2 regions of the Enterobacter pseudoroggenkampii genome follow, and region 2 is predicted to be linked to the other one. Evidence: predicted binding sites of a transcription regulator. Region 2 holds the regulator's gene; the other holds the start of a gene.
What was found. Region 2 encodes PhoB, which activates phosphate uptake and scavenging genes when phosphate is short. Its sites were predicted from a motif close to CTGTCATAAAACTGNCNNAT; they were not measured.
Positions count from the first base shown of each region.

Region 1: a site for PhoB is predicted at 5,157-5,176, ahead of OTG14_RS14510 (esterase-like activity of phytase family protein). Genes of this name have one in related genera too.

Region 1 is NZ_JAPMLV010000002.1:270,646-278,883, forward strand. It holds gene OTG14_RS14495 (carbon starvation CstA family protein) at 77-2,230, shown strand; gene OTG14_RS14500 (YbdD/YjiX family protein) at 2,296-2,499, shown strand; gene yjiA (GTPase) at 2,510-3,463, shown strand; gene OTG14_RS14510 (esterase-like activity of phytase family protein) at 3,753-5,111, opposite strand; gene OTG14_RS14515 (YfaZ family outer membrane protein) at 5,523-6,068, shown strand; gene OTG14_RS14520 (hypothetical protein) at 6,068-6,388, shown strand; gene OTG14_RS14525 (NAD-dependent succinate-semialdehyde dehydrogenase) at 6,434-7,804, opposite strand; gene OTG14_RS14530 (helix-turn-helix domain-containing protein) at 7,955-8,238, shown strand, end outside.
Region 2 is NZ_JAPMLV010000001.1:89,932-98,169, reverse strand. It holds gene proY (proline-specific permease ProY) at 1-333, opposite strand, end outside; gene brnQ (branched-chain amino acid transporter carrier protein BrnQ) at 415-1,734, opposite strand; gene phoR (phosphate regulon sensor histidine kinase PhoR) at 2,144-3,439, opposite strand; gene phoB (phosphate response regulator transcription factor PhoB) at 3,461-4,150, opposite strand; gene sbcD (exonuclease subunit SbcD) at 4,338-5,543, shown strand; gene sbcC (exonuclease subunit SbcC) at 5,540-8,238, shown strand, end outside.

The DNA of each region.
Region 1 (8,238 bases), on a different contig from region 2:
CGCTCCAGCATTAATCAATACCTCCTCACAACGAACCCTGACCCTTTTTTCTTTACATAAAAAACCAGGTCTTACTATGGATACTAAAAAACTACTTAAGCACGTGCCCTGGGCCTTACTCGGGATCCTCGGCGCTTTTTGTCTGGCGGTTGTCGCATTACGCCGGGGCGAACACGTAAGCGCCCTGTGGATCGTGGTCGCGTCCGTTTCCGTCTATCTTGTTGCTTATCGCTACTACAGCTTGTACATCGCGCAGAAGGTTATGAAGCTCGACCCGACGCGCGCCACTCCGGCGGTCATTAACAATGACGGCCTGAACTACGTGCCAACCAACCGCTACGTGCTGTTTGGTCACCACTTTGCCGCTATCGCCGGTGCAGGCCCGCTGGTGGGCCCGGTGCTGGCCGCGCAGATGGGCTACCTGCCGGGTACCCTGTGGCTGCTCGCCGGCGTGGTGCTGGCGGGTGCGGTGCAAGACTTTATGGTGCTGTTTATCTCTTCTCGCCGTAACGGCGCCTCTCTGGGTGAGATGGTCAAAGAAGAGATGGGCCGCGTGCCGGGGACTATCGCCCTGTTCGGCTGCTTCCTGATTATGATCATCATCCTCGCGGTGCTGGCCCTGATCGTGGTGAAAGCGCTGGCCGAAAGCCCGTGGGGTGTCTTCACCGTCTGCTCAACCGTGCCGATTGCGCTGTTCATGGGTATCTACATGCGCTTCCTGCGTCCGGGACGCGTGGGTGAGGTGTCGGTGATTGGTATCGTGCTGCTGGTGGCCTCCATCTACTTCGGCGGCGTGATTGCGCACGACCCGTACTGGGGTCCGGCGCTGACCTTCAAGGACACCACCATTACCTTCGCGCTGATTGGCTATGCGTTTATCTCCGCGCTGCTGCCGGTCTGGCTGATTCTGGCCCCGCGCGACTACCTGGCGACCTTCCTGAAAATCGGCGTTATCGTCGGTCTGGCGATCGGCATCCTGCTGATCAACCCGGATCTGAAAATGCCTGCGGTAACGCAGTACATCGACGGTACCGGCCCGCTGTGGAAAGGCGCCCTGTTCCCGTTCCTGTTCATCACCATTGCCTGCGGTGCGGTCTCCGGCTTCCACGCCCTGATCTCCTCCGGTACTACGCCTAAGCTGCTGGCGAACGAGAAAGACGCGCGTCTGATCGGCTACGGCGCGATGCTGATGGAGTCCTTCGTGGCGATCATGGCGCTGGTTGCCGCGTCCATCATCGAACCGGGTCTGTACTTCGCGATGAACACCCCGCCGGCGGGTCTCGGCATCACCATGCCAAACCTGCACGAGATGGGCGGTGACAACGCGGCGCTGATTATGGCGCAGCTGAAAGACGCCAGCGCACACGCGGCGGCGACCGTCAGCTCCTGGGGCTTCGTGATTTCGCCTGAGCAGATCATGCAGACCGCGAAAGACATCGGCGAACCGTCCGTGCTGAACCGCGCAGGTGGCGCTCCTACACTGGCTGTCGGTATCGCACACGTGTTCCACAAAGTGCTGCCGTGGGCGGACATGGGCTTCTGGTACCACTTCGGTATTCTGTTCGAAGCGCTGTTCATCCTGACCGCGCTGGACGCCGGTACCCGTGCGGGCCGCTTCATGCTGCAGGATTTGCTCGGTAACTTCGTGCCGTTCCTGAAGAAAACCGACTCTCTGGTAGCGGGCATCCTGGGTACGGCGGGCTGCGTCGGCCTGTGGGGCTACCTGCTGTATCAGGGCGTTGTCGACCCACTGGGCGGCGTGAAGAGCCTGTGGCCGCTGTTCGGTATCTCTAACCAGATGCTGGCTGCCGTGGCGCTGGTGCTCGGTACCGTGGTACTGGTGAAGATGAAGCGCACTAAATACATCTGGGTCACCGTGGTTCCTGCGCTGTGGCTGCTGCTCTGCACCACCTGGGCGCTTGGCCTGAAGCTGTTCAGCGCCAACCCGCAGCTGGAAGGCTTCTTCTTCATGGCTAACCAGTACAAAGAGAAGATTGCCGCAGGCGGCGCGGATCTGACCGCGCAACAGATTGCCAACATGAACCATATCGTGGTGAACAACTACACCAACGCGGGTCTGAGCATTCTGTTCCTGGTGGTGGTGTACAGCATTATCTTCTACGGCATCAAAACCTGGTTGAAAGTGCGTAACGCTGAAGGCCGTACGGATAAAGAAACCCCGTACGTGCCGGTGCCGGAAGGCGGCGTGAAGACCTCTTCACACCATTAATCCAGCATGTAACTGTAGGCCCGGATCGCTGCGCGCCACCGGGCTTTTTCTTATCAGGACAGGTTATGTTTGGTAACTTAGGCGAAGCAAAAAAATACCTCGGTCAGGCGGCGAAAATGCTGATTGGCATTCCGGACTATGACAACTACGTTGAGCATATGAAGACCAACCATCCGGATAAGCCGTACATGACCTACACCGAATTCTTCCGCGAGCGTCAGGAAGCGCGCTACGGCGGAAGTGGAGAAGGCGGCGTCCGCTGCTGCTAAAGGAGAGACCATGACCCCGATTGCCGTTACCCTGCTGACCGGTTTCCTCGGCGCCGGTAAAACCACCCTGCTGCGCCACATCCTGAATGAACAGCACGGCTTTAAAATCGCCGTCATCGAAAACGAATTTGGCGAAGCCTCCGTAGACGACCAGCTGATTGGCGATCGCGCCACGCAGATCAAAACCCTGACCAACGGCTGTATCTGCTGCACCCGCTCTAACGAGCTGGAAGACGCCCTGCTGGACCTGCTCGACAGCCGCGATCGCGGTGAAATCGACTTTGACCGCCTGGTGATCGAGTGCACCGGCATGGCCGACCCCGGCCCGATTATTCAGACCTTTTTCTCTCATGAGATCCTTTGCCAGCGCTATCTGCTGGACGGCGTCATTGCCCTGGTCGATGCGGTCCACGCCGATGAGCAGATGAATCAGTTCACCATCGCCCAGTCTCAGGTGGGCTACGCCGACCGCATCCTGCTGACCAAAACCGACGTGGCGGGCGAAAGCGTTAAGCTTCGCGAGCGCCTGACGCGCATCAACTCCCGCGCGCCGATTTACACGGTGACGCACGGCGATATCGACCTGTCTCAGCTGTTCAACACCAACGGCTTTATGCTGGAGGAGAACGTCACCGCAAAACCGCGCTTCCACTTTATGGGAGACAAGCAAAACGACGTGGCGTCGATTGTGGTGGAACTGGACTACCCGGTGGACATCAGCGAGGTTTCGCGCGTGATGGAGAACCTGCTGCTGTCGTTTGCCGACAAGCTGCTGCGCTACAAAGGGATGCTGTGGATTGACGGCGAACCCAACCGCCTGCTGTTCCAGGGCGTTCAGCGCCTGTACAGCGCCGACTGGGACAGACCGTGGGGCGATGAAGTACCGCGCAGCGTGATGGTGTTTATTGGTATACAGCTGCCGGAAGAGGAGATTCGGGCGGCGTTTGCGGGTCTGAAGAAATAGCCGCCATGCATCCCCTCTCCTCTGTGGGGCTGAGGGATCCCCACAAAATATTGCCTGCACAGACGGCCCCCTCTCCCTTGAGGGAGAGGGCGGAGGTAACATCCCTGTAAAGCCCGCCTTCTCGGCGCATCCCTGCGCCTCGCCCCGGCCTGCAGGAAACGACTCAGCGATTTACAGCCGGACCAGGTCGTCGCTATAAGCCCGTCATTTTTGTAACTACTCTCGTCGCTTTCAGTAAAAAAAATTACTGGAGATTCCTCAGTCTGTGGGGAGAGGGTAAGTAGAAAACTTATTTCACCGCCTCCGGCAGCGTCACAATCCACAGCTCGCTGTCGGACTCCGGCTTCTTCAGCGGCTTCACGCTGAGCGTGGTTTCCACCGGCTTATCATCCAGCGTCAGCTTGCCTTCCGCGTTCACCCGATAATCCTTGAGCTTTTTGCCCTCGACCGGGTTTTGCATCGCCACCTTCACGCCAAAGTCGTTATCGTTCGCCACCGCAAGCGTTTTGCTGTCGATAAGCGCCAGCCCTTCGGCCTTCTCCTGCTGCCAGCCCAGCGCGCGCAAATCGACCACCTGCGTTTTTGCTCCAAGGGTAATCCCGCGCTGCGCCAGGGTTTTCTCATCATCAAACTCCGGGTACTCGCCCGGCTTGTCAAAGGCGGAAAGATCGCTCGCCTTGCTGAGATCCACCTTGTAAATCAGGTTACGCATCCCGTCGTTTTTATCGCTTCCCTGCTCAATCAGCAGGATGTGCTGATTATCGAGCGCCACGATGTCGCCGATTTTGGCGTCGCTGTTTTTATCGTAGGCCGCGCTGTCGATGGGGTAACCGTACATCGCGGTTTTGCCGGTCGCCGGGTCGAAGCTCACCAGTCGGGTGAACAGCGCCTGCTTTTTGCTTTTACCGTCGATGTCCAGCGTGCTTTGCACGGCGGCGATAATCCGCCCGTCCGGCATTCGGGTCAGGCCTTCAAAGCCCCGGTTGGGCTGGCGCCATTTGATGATGTTTGGCAGACCGCCCGCGATGGATTTTTCGCCTTCCGCGGCCTGCGGCCCGTGGATCACCAGGATCTTGCCTTTGCTGTCGACGTTAATCAGGAACGGGCCGTACTCGTCGCACAGCCAGTAGCCGCCTTTGCCGTCCGGCGTGATGCCTTCCGTATCCAGTCCGCGGTTGTCACCCTTGAGCGTCTTTAAGGTATCGCTGAAGGCCACTTCATTGGTGGAGCCAATCACGCCGCTTTGCAGCGGCAGACCGTTAATCTCGCCTTTATCGTCATGCAGCGGGCGGGCATCAACCGCCTCCGCTTTGCCGTTCTGAACGCGGATGGTCATCAGCAGCGGCGCGAAATCTGGCGTGACAAAAATTTTGGCTTCGTTTTTACCCATTTTTGGCGCATCGGCGTTGGGACCGCGATCGGTCACGGTCGCAAACGTCAGGGCATCGCCCTGCTTGCCCGTAAACAGCAGGCCAGAGCCAATCCCCACCGGGAGCCCGTTCGGGAACGCATCGGCAAACGCGCCGCTGTATTTCACATGGGAGCCGTCAGGGAAGCTAACGACATAGCGCTCAGCGGTAGGTTGTGCCGCCAGGCCAGAGAAAGAGAGCGCACAACCGATAAGCACAGGAATAATTTTTCTTTTCATATTGTTAGCATCCAGTTAGTGAAGCCAACAACGTAAAGAATAAACGTGTCAGAAAAATGACATGGAAAGGCAACCGGCATGGGCGAGTGAACGTATATTCATTGCCCGGAAATGTAAGGTTGTGTTGTATTGTGTGACAACTGAAATATTTTTGGAAATTATTAGAAACTCAATTAATTCACCTCTAATCACTATCCCTTCTTCGTTCAGTTTATGTTTAGTCAAAAAATTAAACGGTTCCTAAACACCAAAACATCACCCGTTGACACCCCGGCGATCAAACAGCATTGCAACAACTTCTATAAAAAACTTAACAATATCAGCATAAAACAGCGATTTTTATCACATTTGCAGTCATAAACATCGCTTGTTAAGGTGCCCCCAGATGAATTTAATGACGAGGCATAAAACATGAAAAAACTGAATATCCTTCTTCTTTCTGCTCTGACCGCCCTCTCGGGTTCCGCTCTGGCAATGGGCGGCAGCATTGAGCAGGGTAAAAACTTTACCAACCTCAACCTCGAAATGGGTAAATCCTCATCCGGTCTGTATGCCGAAAGCAACTGGCTTAAAAACACCGATGACGGTACCCAGACCGGCGGCGTGGGCGCAGGCTACAACCTGGAAGTGGGCCCGGTGATGCTGAACGCAGGTGCGAAAGCTATCTACATCGGCCCGAAAAAAGGCGATAACGGCGTGGCGTTCCCAATCGGTGGCGGCGTAAACGTAGCCCTGACCGACAGCATCCACGTGTACGGTGAAGGCTACGTGGCGCCAGAAGGGCTGAACAACAGCGTGAAAAACTACGTGGAAGCCAACGGCGGCGTAAGCTGGACGCCGATCGCGCCGGTGACCCTGAAAGTGGGCTACCGCCACGTGAGCGTTGATGGCAAAGACGGTCGTCCGAACCATACGCTTATTGACGGCGCATATGTTGGCGGTGGAGTCACCTTCTGATGAAACACCGCATGACCGCGCTTTGCGTTCTGAGCCTCACGCTGATGCTCACCGGCTGCGTCCAGTACAAATGGGTGAAACCGGGCGTCAGCGACGTGGAAATGAATAAAAAGCTCACGGAATGCGAAGCGCAGGCACTGATCGACCTTCCCCCGGATAACGTGGTGACCGGTTCGAGCTCGGAAAAAACGGACAAATCGAAAAAGAAAAAGGATATTTCCACGAGCTACACGGTTGAAGACGCGAATGAATATCGCCGGGATACGCTGGTTGACAGCTGCATGTTTAAAAGCGGCTGGGACAAGATCGAAGTGCAATAATCCCCTTAAAAAAACCTGCCGGCTGGCAGGTTTTTTTATGACCTCTTACTTACGCACCACCACCAGCTTCTGGTTCACAAACTCTTTGATCCCCAGATCCGACAGCTCGCGTCCGTAACCGGAGCGCTTCACGCCGCCGAACGGCAGCTCTGGCGCGGTATCGGTAAGCCAGTTGATGTACACCATCCCGGTCTCGATCCGGGACGCCATTTTCTTCGCGCGCTCGATATCCTGGCTGAATACCGCCCCGCCCAGGCCGTAGTGGGAGTCGTTCGCCAGCGCGACCGCCTCGTCGTCGTTTTTCACCACGTATATCTGCGCCACCGGGCCGAAGAACTCTTCGAAGTACGCCGGGTTGTCGCGCGAGATGTTCGTCAGGATCGTCGGCTCGAAGAAACTCCCGTCGCGCTGCACCGGCTTGCCGCCATAGTGCAGCGTGGCGCCGCTTTTCACCGCCTCGTTAACCTGTTTGGTCAGTGTTTCAAGCGCATCTTTCGACGACAGCGGCCCCAGCGTGGTGCTTTCGTCCAGCGGATCGCCAATCTTCACCTGCTTAAACGCTTCGGTGAATTTGCTCAGGAAAGCATCCGCAATCTTTTCATGCAGGATAAAGCGCTTCGCCGCGGTGCAGACCTGCCCGGCGTTGTTGAGGCGCGCATTCACACCAATCTTCACGGCTTTGTCCAGGTCCGCATCGTCCAGCACCACGAAGACGTCGTTACCGCCCAGCTCCAGCGTGGATTTCTTAATGTGCTTCGCCGCTTGTGCGGCCACCACGCTGCCGGCTTTTTCGGAGCCGGTTAATGCGGCGCCCTGCACGCGATCGTCGGCAATGATGTTCGCCACCTGCTCGGACGAAATAAACAGGTTGGTCCACGCCCCTTCTGGTGCGCCCGCCTCGCGCACCAGATGGGCAAAGGTCTCAGCGCAGTGCGGCACAATGCTGGCATGCTTGGCGATCACCGGGTTGCCCGCCGCCAGGTTCGGCGCCAGGACGCGCATCAGCTGATAATACGGGAAGTTCCACGGCTCAACGGCCATCAGCACGCCGATGGGGTGATGCTCCACCCACGCTTCCCCAAGCTCAGAGTCGTACTTCACCGGGGCCAGGAACTGCTTCGCATTGTCGGCGTAATAGCGGGCGATCTGCGCGCACAGCTTCACCTCGCCGCGGCTCTGTTCGATGAGCTTACCCATCTCCTGGCTGGCGATTTTCGCCAGATCCTCGATGCGCTCGTCGATCAGGTCGGCAAGCTTATGCAGCACCGGCAGGCGCTGGCTGATGTCGCCTTTCGCCCAGTCCGAATGGTAAAGCGCATCGGCCGCCTTCAGGGCCGCTTCAATATCCGCGTCGGTATGTGAGGGGTATTCTTTGATGAGCTGGTTAGTGGCAGGATTTACTGTCTGATAAGCCATGTCGAATCTCCTTGTTTTACCGCTTAGGGTATTAAGGGTAGTCAACATGACTGGCTGTGGACGTAAAGTTGGGTATATCCGGAAGGTTCTTAATGAAGCGCTGCCAGACGGTTCGCTGACGTGGTATAAAAACGTCCTGAAGGAGTTCATATGACCGATACCCGACACATCCGGCAGACTTTTCACCGCGCCTCAGGCCTTGAGCTGCGCAGCACGTGGCAGAGCACGCAGGCGTATAAACGTCATTGTCACCCGCAGCTCTCCATCGGCGCGATTGTGGAAGGCCAGACCTGCTGCGTGTGTCATGACAGAGAATACATCCTTAACCCCGGGGACCTCATTGTGATCCCGGCCTATGCGCCGCACAGCTGCAACCCCGTCGCCGGGCAACCGCGCAGCTACCATATGCTCTATATCGACACCGATCTTCCTCT
Region 2 (8,238 bases):
GCCAAACGCCGTCACGTCGGCAATCGCCACGATCAGGATTTCAAAGCAGTAGGTCCAGCCGGTGATAAACCCGGCCAGCGGGCCGAGGTTTTCCTGCGCGTAGCGGGAGAATGAGCTGGCAGACGGGTTGTGAACCGACATTTCGCCGAGGGCGCGCATGATGATATACGCCGCCACGCCGCCGATGATGTACGCCAGCAGCACGCTGGGACCGGCCATTTTGATGGCATCTGCCGAGCCATAAAAAAGACCGGTGCCGATAGCAGAGCCCAGCGCCATAAAGCGGATGTGGCGCGTGCTCAATCCACGTTTAAGTTTGTTAGTGCTTTCCATTTAAATCTTGCCATTCAACACGAAAAAAACAAAAAACCACGGGGCCTTAAGCCCCGTGGTTAAACAGTTTGTTGCCGTTGATCAATGGGCGTTCGATGCGACCTGACGCCCTGCAGCACGGTCCCAGATAATGGCCAGAACCAGTGCAACAACGGTAGGCATCAGCCAGGCCAGACCCTGCTCGGACAGCGGCAGACGCTGTGTCCATGCCGGCAGTATGTGCGCGAAAGCTGATGCTTTAATCCCGTCAAGGATACCAAAAATCAGGCTGATAAACATGGCTGGCGCAATAATTCGTGAAGAGTTGTTCCACCACGGGCGAGTAAAGCTCAACACCACCAGCACGATGCACGGCGGATAAATCGCCGTCAGCACCGGAATAGAGACCTGAATCAGGTGGCTCAGACCGAGGTTTGACACCGCCATAGAGAAGATGCCGAGGATAAACACCAGGGTGCGGTAAGAGAGCGGCAGATACTGTGCAAAGAACTCTGCGCAGGCGCAGGTCAGGCCAACCGCGGTGACCAGACAGGCCAGGAAGATGAGTGCCGCCAGCAGCATACTGCCCGCACCGCCGAAGGTGTGCTGAACGTAGGCGTGCAGGATAGCCGCACCGTTGGCGTTCTGATCGACCAGCATGGCGCTGTCGGAGCCCAGACGGAACAGCGCCAGATACAGCAGCGTCAGACCCACACCGGCCATCAGGCCAGCCCAGATGGTATAGCGGGTCAGCAGGCGCGCTTCGGTCACACCGCGGGAACGCGCGGCGTTAACGATAACGATACCAAACACCATGGCGCCCAGCGTATCCATCGTCAGGTAGCCGTTCACAAAGCCGTTAGAGAACGCGGCGTTTTTATAGGCGTCCATCGCATCGCTAATCGGGCCCGCTGGCCAGACGATGGCCGCTACCGCCAGAACAATCAGCGCCACAATTTTCAGCGGAGCCAGGAAGTTACCCACGGTATCCAGCAGTTTGCCCGGATAGAGGGAAACCAGAATCACGATCGCGAAGTAGATCAGGCTGTAGATAAACAGCGGCATCGCGCCGTCACCGGTCAGAGGAGCAATACCCACTTCGAAGGAAACGGTGGCCGTACGCGGGGTCGCAAACAGCGGGCCAACGGCCAGATAGCAGACGGTTGCCAGCAGAACGCCCGCCACTTTACCAATCGGGGTGCTAAGGCTATCCACACCGCCACCGACTTTCGCCAGCGCGACGACGGTGAGAACCGGCAGACCCACGGCAGTAATCAGGAAACCAAACGCGGCGGTCCAGACGTGTTCACCCGCCTGTAGGCCAACCATTGGAGGGAAAATGATGTTGCCTGCGCCAACGAACAGCGCAAATGTCATAAAGCCCAGCGCGATGATGTCACGCGATTTTAAGTGATGGGTCATAAAACCTTACTGCCTGTGGATGTGGTGTTGAAAACATTGAGATTTTCGATATCCCTGACGGGACGATACAGCCGAAAATTTGCTCAATTTCAGCGGGAAATGCTCCCGTCCTGGCGTGGAGAAGAATAGTTTTTCGATTTACCACGCAAATACAGTCGGTCTGACAGTATCTGGGGCGCAATTTAAACGCTTATAACGTTTAAAGGCAAGGTGGGATCGCAAAACCAGAACAATATGCCAGTATGAAAATACACGTTAGAATAATACGCTGTTTATAAGAAAAACCCATGGCTAATCATGCGAACAAAAAACAGACAGCCGTATAAAATTCATCCGCGTTTCGCTTGACTGCAAAGCAAACGGGCCAGCGATGGCTGACCCGTGGAAAGGTAAAATGACACGCCTGCCGTCAGGCGATCTTTTTGGCAATTAATCGTTCCGGAATAACGAAACTGAAACGGGTTCCTTTACCCAGCGTACTCTGAATATCGAGACGGCTTTCATGGTGATTCACCGCGTGTTTCACAATTGCCAGCCCCAGGCCGCTTCCGCCCGTCTGCCGGGATCGCGCTTTATCCACACGGTAAAAGCGCTCGGTCAGACGCGGAATATGCTCCGGCGCGATCCCCGGCCCATTGTCTTCCACGCTAAACTCCGCCCCCGTTGGGGCATGGTGCCAGCGCACCACGATATTTGTCCCCTCAGGCGTATGATTCACCGCGTTATACACCAGGTTGGAAATAGCGCTACGCAGTTCATCTTCGCTGCCCAGCACCTTCAGCGTATTGTCGACCTCAAAGGTCAGGTGATGCTTTTTGTGGCTTAACGTCTGCGCTTCACGCTCCACGACCCGCAGCATCATCGGGACATCAATGGTGTCATTTAGTGCCAGCGTTGGCGCCGCTTCAATCTTCGAGAGCGTCAGCAGCTGCTTCACCAGCCCTTCCATCCGGTGCGTTTGCTCGCGCATGGTGTGCAGCGCTTTTTCACGCGGCGCGCCTTCCAGCGTTTGCTCCTGCATCATTTCCAGGTAGCCCTGCAGCACGGTCAACGGGGTTCGCAGTTCGTGACTGACGTTGGCGAAGAAGTTGCGACGCGCCCCTTCCAGCTGGTGCATTTGGGTAACATCGCGCGCCACCATCAGCCACTGCTTATCGCTGTAGGGCATCACGCGGATCTCCAGATGGCGACCATTATTGAGCTTCAGATTGTGCGGACGGGTAAAATCACGCTTTTTCAGGTACAGCGTAAACTCGGGATAGCGCAGAAGGTTGAGGATATTTTGACCGTTGTCATCCGGCCAGCGCAGGCCCAGCAGCTGTTGCGCCAGGCCGTTACACCAGAAGATCGTCCCTTCTTCGGTTGTCAGAATCACGGCATCCGGCAGCGACTCTGCACCGCTGCGGAAACGCTTAATCAGGCTTCCCAGCTCGCGGCGACGCTTTTTATTACGCATCTGCATCTGATGCAGACCGTACAGCAGCGGCTCCCAGCTGCCGCTTCCCGGCGGCGGCGTCATACTTCGGTCAACCCACAGCCACCAGGAGAGGCGCAGCAGGTTCCAGAAATGCCAGATCAGCAGCCCGGTGACCGACGCCAGCAGAAACCACGGCAGGTGTCCAAGAAAGGCCCCAAGAAGGAAGGCCGGAATACAGCATAAGATCAGTTCAAAGACGAGCCTTTTCCATGACAGACGTTCCAGCACGCGTCACACTCCTGTCATTGTTCAGAAACGGGTAGAAAAACGATAACCCGTGCCGCGGACCGTCTGCACCATGCGATCGTGGCCGCTCAGTTCCAGTGCTTTTCGCAGGCGGCGAATATGTACGTCAACCGTCCGGTCTTCGACATACACGTTAGTTCCCCAGACGTTATTCAGCAACTGCTCGCGGCTGTACACGCGTTCCGGGTGGGTCATAAAGAAGTGCAGGAGTTTAAATTCGGTAGGCCCCATGTCGAGGGGATTTTCACCGGTCATCACGCGGTGTGAGGTGGGATCAAGGCTCAGCCCCTGCATCTCAATCACCTCTTCCACCGCCATCGGCGAAATACGGCGCATCACGGCTTTAATGCGGGCGACCAGCTCTTTAGGGGAGAACGGTTTGGTAATGTAATCGTCCGCGCCGGTCTCAAGACCGCGCACGCGATCCTCTTCTTCTCCGCGCGCCGTAAGCATCACAACCGGGATGTCGCGGGTCAGCGCTTCACGCTTCAGGTGTTTGATAAACTGCAGTCCGGAGCCGCCAGGCAACATCCAGTCCAGCAGAATCAGATCGGGCCAGGGTTCATTCAGCTGGTTCACTGCGCTGTCATAATCTTCCGCTTCAACCGGCTGGAAACCGTTTTGCTCGAGCACGAAGCACACCATTTCACGAATTGGAGCTTCATCTTCTACGACCAGAATACGTCTCGCCATACTTTGCCCTGTCTTATCTTATTTAAGTTACAAGTTTGTAATTCGGCGCCATTATGCGTCAGATTTATGACAGATTTATGAAAAACAGTACCACGATAACGGGCAAACCGTTGTTTTATTACAGCGGTTATTTTCCCTTCTCTGAACGTTTATAATCCTGCTTTCTCTTTTTTGCCACGGATCAGCTATGCGCATACTTCACACCTCGGACTGGCATCTGGGTCAAAATTTTTACAGCAAAAGCCGTGCGGCTGAACATGAAGCGTTCCTGAACTGGCTGCTGGAAACGGCCCGGACGCACGAGGTGGACGCGATTATTGTGGCGGGTGACATCTTTGATACCGGCTCGCCCCCCAGCTATGCGCGTGAACTGTATAACCGCTTCGTGGTGAATCTGCAGCAAACCGGCTGTCACCTGGTGATTGTCGCCGGCAACCATGATTCCGTCGCCACGCTCAATGAATCCCGCGATATCCTGGCATTTCTCAATACCACCGTGGTCGCCAGCGCCGGGCACGCCCCGCAGATCCTGAATAAACGCGACGGCTCGCCGGGGGCTGTGCTGTGTCCGATACCGTTTTTACGTCCGCGGGACATCGTGCAAAGCCAGGCAGGGCTGTCGGGTGCAGAAAAGCAGCAACATCTGTTACAGGCCATCACCGACTATTACCGCCAGCAGCACGCCGAAGCCTGTGCCCTGCGGGGTGAACAGCCTATTCCGGTGATTGCAACCGGGCATCTCACCACCGTCGGGGCCAGTAAAAGTGACGCCGTGCGTGACATCTATATCGGTACGCTGGATGCCTTTCCGGCGCAGAACTTCCCGCCAGCCGACTACATTGCGCTCGGACACATTCACCGCGCGCAGGTTATTGGCGGCAGCGAGCACATCCGCTACTGCGGCTCCCCTATTTCGCTCAGCTTTGACGAAACAGGGAAAGCCAAATCCGTGCATCTGGTGAGCTTCAGCGAGGGAAAACTCCGCGCCGTCGAGACGCTGGAAGTACCGGTCACCCAGCCGCTGGCGGTGCTGAAAGGCGATCTCGATGCCATCACCGCCCAGCTGGAACAGTGGCGCGGTGTCGAACAAGATCCCCCCGTCTGGCTGGATATCGAAATCACCACCGATGACTACCTGCACGATATGCAGCGCAAAATTCAGGCGCTGACGGAGGATTTGCCCGTCGAAGTCTTACTGGTCCGCCGCAGCCGCGAGCAGCGCGAGAAAATTCTGTTAAGCGCTCAACGTGAAACGCTCAGTGAACTGCGGGTTGAAGAGGTGTTTGAACGCAGGCTCTCGCAGGAAGAGATTGACGACGCGAAGCGCGCAAGACTCAGCGAACTGTTCAGCCGTACCCTGCATGCGCTCAATGATGAGGAAGAAAACGCATGAAAATTTTGAGCCTGCGCCTGAAAAATCTCAACTCACTCAAGGGCGAGTGGAAAATTGACTTTACCGAGGAGCCGTTTGCCAGCAACGGGCTGTTTGCCATCACCGGCGCGACCGGGGCAGGAAAAACTACCCTGCTCGACGCCATCTGTCTGGCGCTTTATCACGAAACGCCGCGACTGCAGAAGGTCTCTCAGGCGCAAAATGATCTGATGACGCGCGACACCGCCGAATGCCTGGCAGAAGTGGAGTTCGAGGTAAAAGGCACCGCCTATCGCGCCTTCTGGAGCCAGAACCGGGCGCGCAACCAGCCGGACGGGAACCTGCAGGCACCGCGCGTGGAGCTGGCGCGCTGTGAAGATGGCAAAATCCTGGCCGACAAAGTGTCGGATAAGCTGGAGCAAACCGCCGCGCTTACCGGGCTGGACTACGGGCGCTTTACCCGCTCGATGCTGCTGTCACAGGGGCAGTTTGCCGCCTTCCTTAATGCCAAACCGAGCGATCGTGCCGAGCTGCTGGAAGAGCTGACCGGCACCGAGATCTACGGCCAGATTTCCGCCATGGTGTTTGAAAAACATAAAGCCGCCCGCAGCGTGCTTGAAAAGTGCGAGGCGCAGGCGGCGGGCGTCGTTCTGTTGAGCGAAGAACAGCAGCAGCAGTTACAGCAAAGTTTGCAGGCACTTACTGACGAAGAGAAAACCCTGCTGGTTCAGCAGCAAAGCCAGCAGAAAGATTTTCAGTGGCTTACGCGTCATGATGAGCTCGTGCGCGAGCAACAGCGCGTCACCGCGACGCAGCAGCAGGCGCAACAGGCGCTGACGAACGCTGCGCCAGAGCTGGCAAAGCTCCAGCTTGCTCTGCCCGCCGCCCAGCTTCGACCGCTCTGGGAACATCAGCAGGAGCAAACCGCGCGTCTGGCACAGACGCAGCAGCGAATTATCGAAGTAAATACTCGCTTACAAGCCAGAACCGCGCTGCGTTCACGTATCCGCAATGCCGCCCTGCGTAACCACGAACAGCTTCAGACCGAACTGACGGCGCTGGCGCAGTGGCTGGCGGAGCACGATCGCTATCGGCTGCTGGGACAGGAGATTGCCGGCTGGCGCGCCCAGTTCTCGCAGCTTAACCGCGATAAAACGCAGTTAGCCTCGCTTGCTGCGCGGATGAGTGAATTACGCAACAGGCTGGCTGAGATGCCGGAAAATGCGCTGACCCTGACGGCGGATGAGGTCAGCGCGGCCATGGAGCAGCAGTCCCGGTCACGCACGCTGCGCCAGCGGCTAACGTCGCTGCATGCCCGCTATCAGCCGCTGCAAAAGCGCCTGCGCCAGAGCGGTGAAAGCGTGCAGAAGGCGCAGGCCGAACAAAATAAACTCAATGAAACGCTGACGCTGCGCCGCCAGCAGTACAAAGAGAAACACCAGCACTATCTGGACCTGAAGGCCCTGTGCGAACGCGAAGCGACGATTAAAGACCTGGAAAGCTATCGTGCCCGGCTTGAGGCCGGCAAACCCTGTCCGCTGTGCGGCTCCAGCGAGCATCCCGCCGTTGAGCAATACCAGTCGCTTGAGCTGACGGATAACCAGCGCCGCCGTGATGCCCTGGAAAAAGAGGTCGCCGCGCTTAAAGAGGAAGGCCTGCTGGTGCTGGGACAGGTTAATGCCCTGACTCAGCAGATCCAGCGCGAGACAGACGAAGTTCAGACGCTCTCTCAGGAAGAGCAAGCACTCACTAAAGAGTGGATCGAGGCCTGTGCTTCCCTGAATATAGCGTTGAATATTCAGGACGATATCGCGCCATGGCTGAACGAGCAGGAACAGTACGAGCGCCAGCTTTATCAGCTCAGCCAACGTCTGACCCTGCAAAACCAGTTGAACGAGCAGGAAGCGCAGGAGCGACAGTATCAGCAGCAGCTGACGGCCGCGCGACAGGCGCTGGAACACGCCCTGCTCTCGCTATCACTCAACGTACCTGAAGACGGTAATGAAGCCGCCTGGCTGCACGCCCGCGAAGCGGAATTCTCGCAGTGGCAGGAGAAGCAAACGCAGCACGGCGTGCTTCAGGAACGCATAAACGCCCTGAAGCCGCTGCTCGACGCGCTTCCGGCAACGAACAGCGCAGACGCCGAACCGGTTATTCCTGACAACTGGCGCGACATCCACGACGAGTGCGTGTCGCTACAGAGCCAGCTGACCGCGCAACAGCAGCAGGAGACGCTGGAGCAAGAGCGTCTGCAACAGTCGCAGACGCAGTTCACCGCGGCGCTCTCGGCAAGCTGCTTTGCCGATCGGGACGCGTTCCTTGCCGCGCTGTTGGATGACGACGCTATTCGCCACCTTGAACAGCTGAAACAGTCGCTGGAAAACCAGATACAGCAGGCCGCGGCCCTTTCCGGCCAGGCTAACCAGCAGCTGCAGGCTCATCTGGCGCTGCGGCCGGAAGGGCTCGACGCCGATGCCCCCACGCTGCAAAGCCAGCTGCAGCAGCTGGCGCAGCGGCTGCGCGAGAACACCACGCATCAGGGCGAGATCCGTCAGCAGCTTAAGCAGGACAGCGATAACCGTCAGCACCAGTTGGCGTTGATGCAGCAAATTGAAGAGGCCGCGCGCCAGGCGGACGACTGGGGGTACCTGAACGCGCTGATCGGCTCCAGCACCGGCGACAAGTTCCGTAAGTTCGCCCAGGGACTGACGCTGGA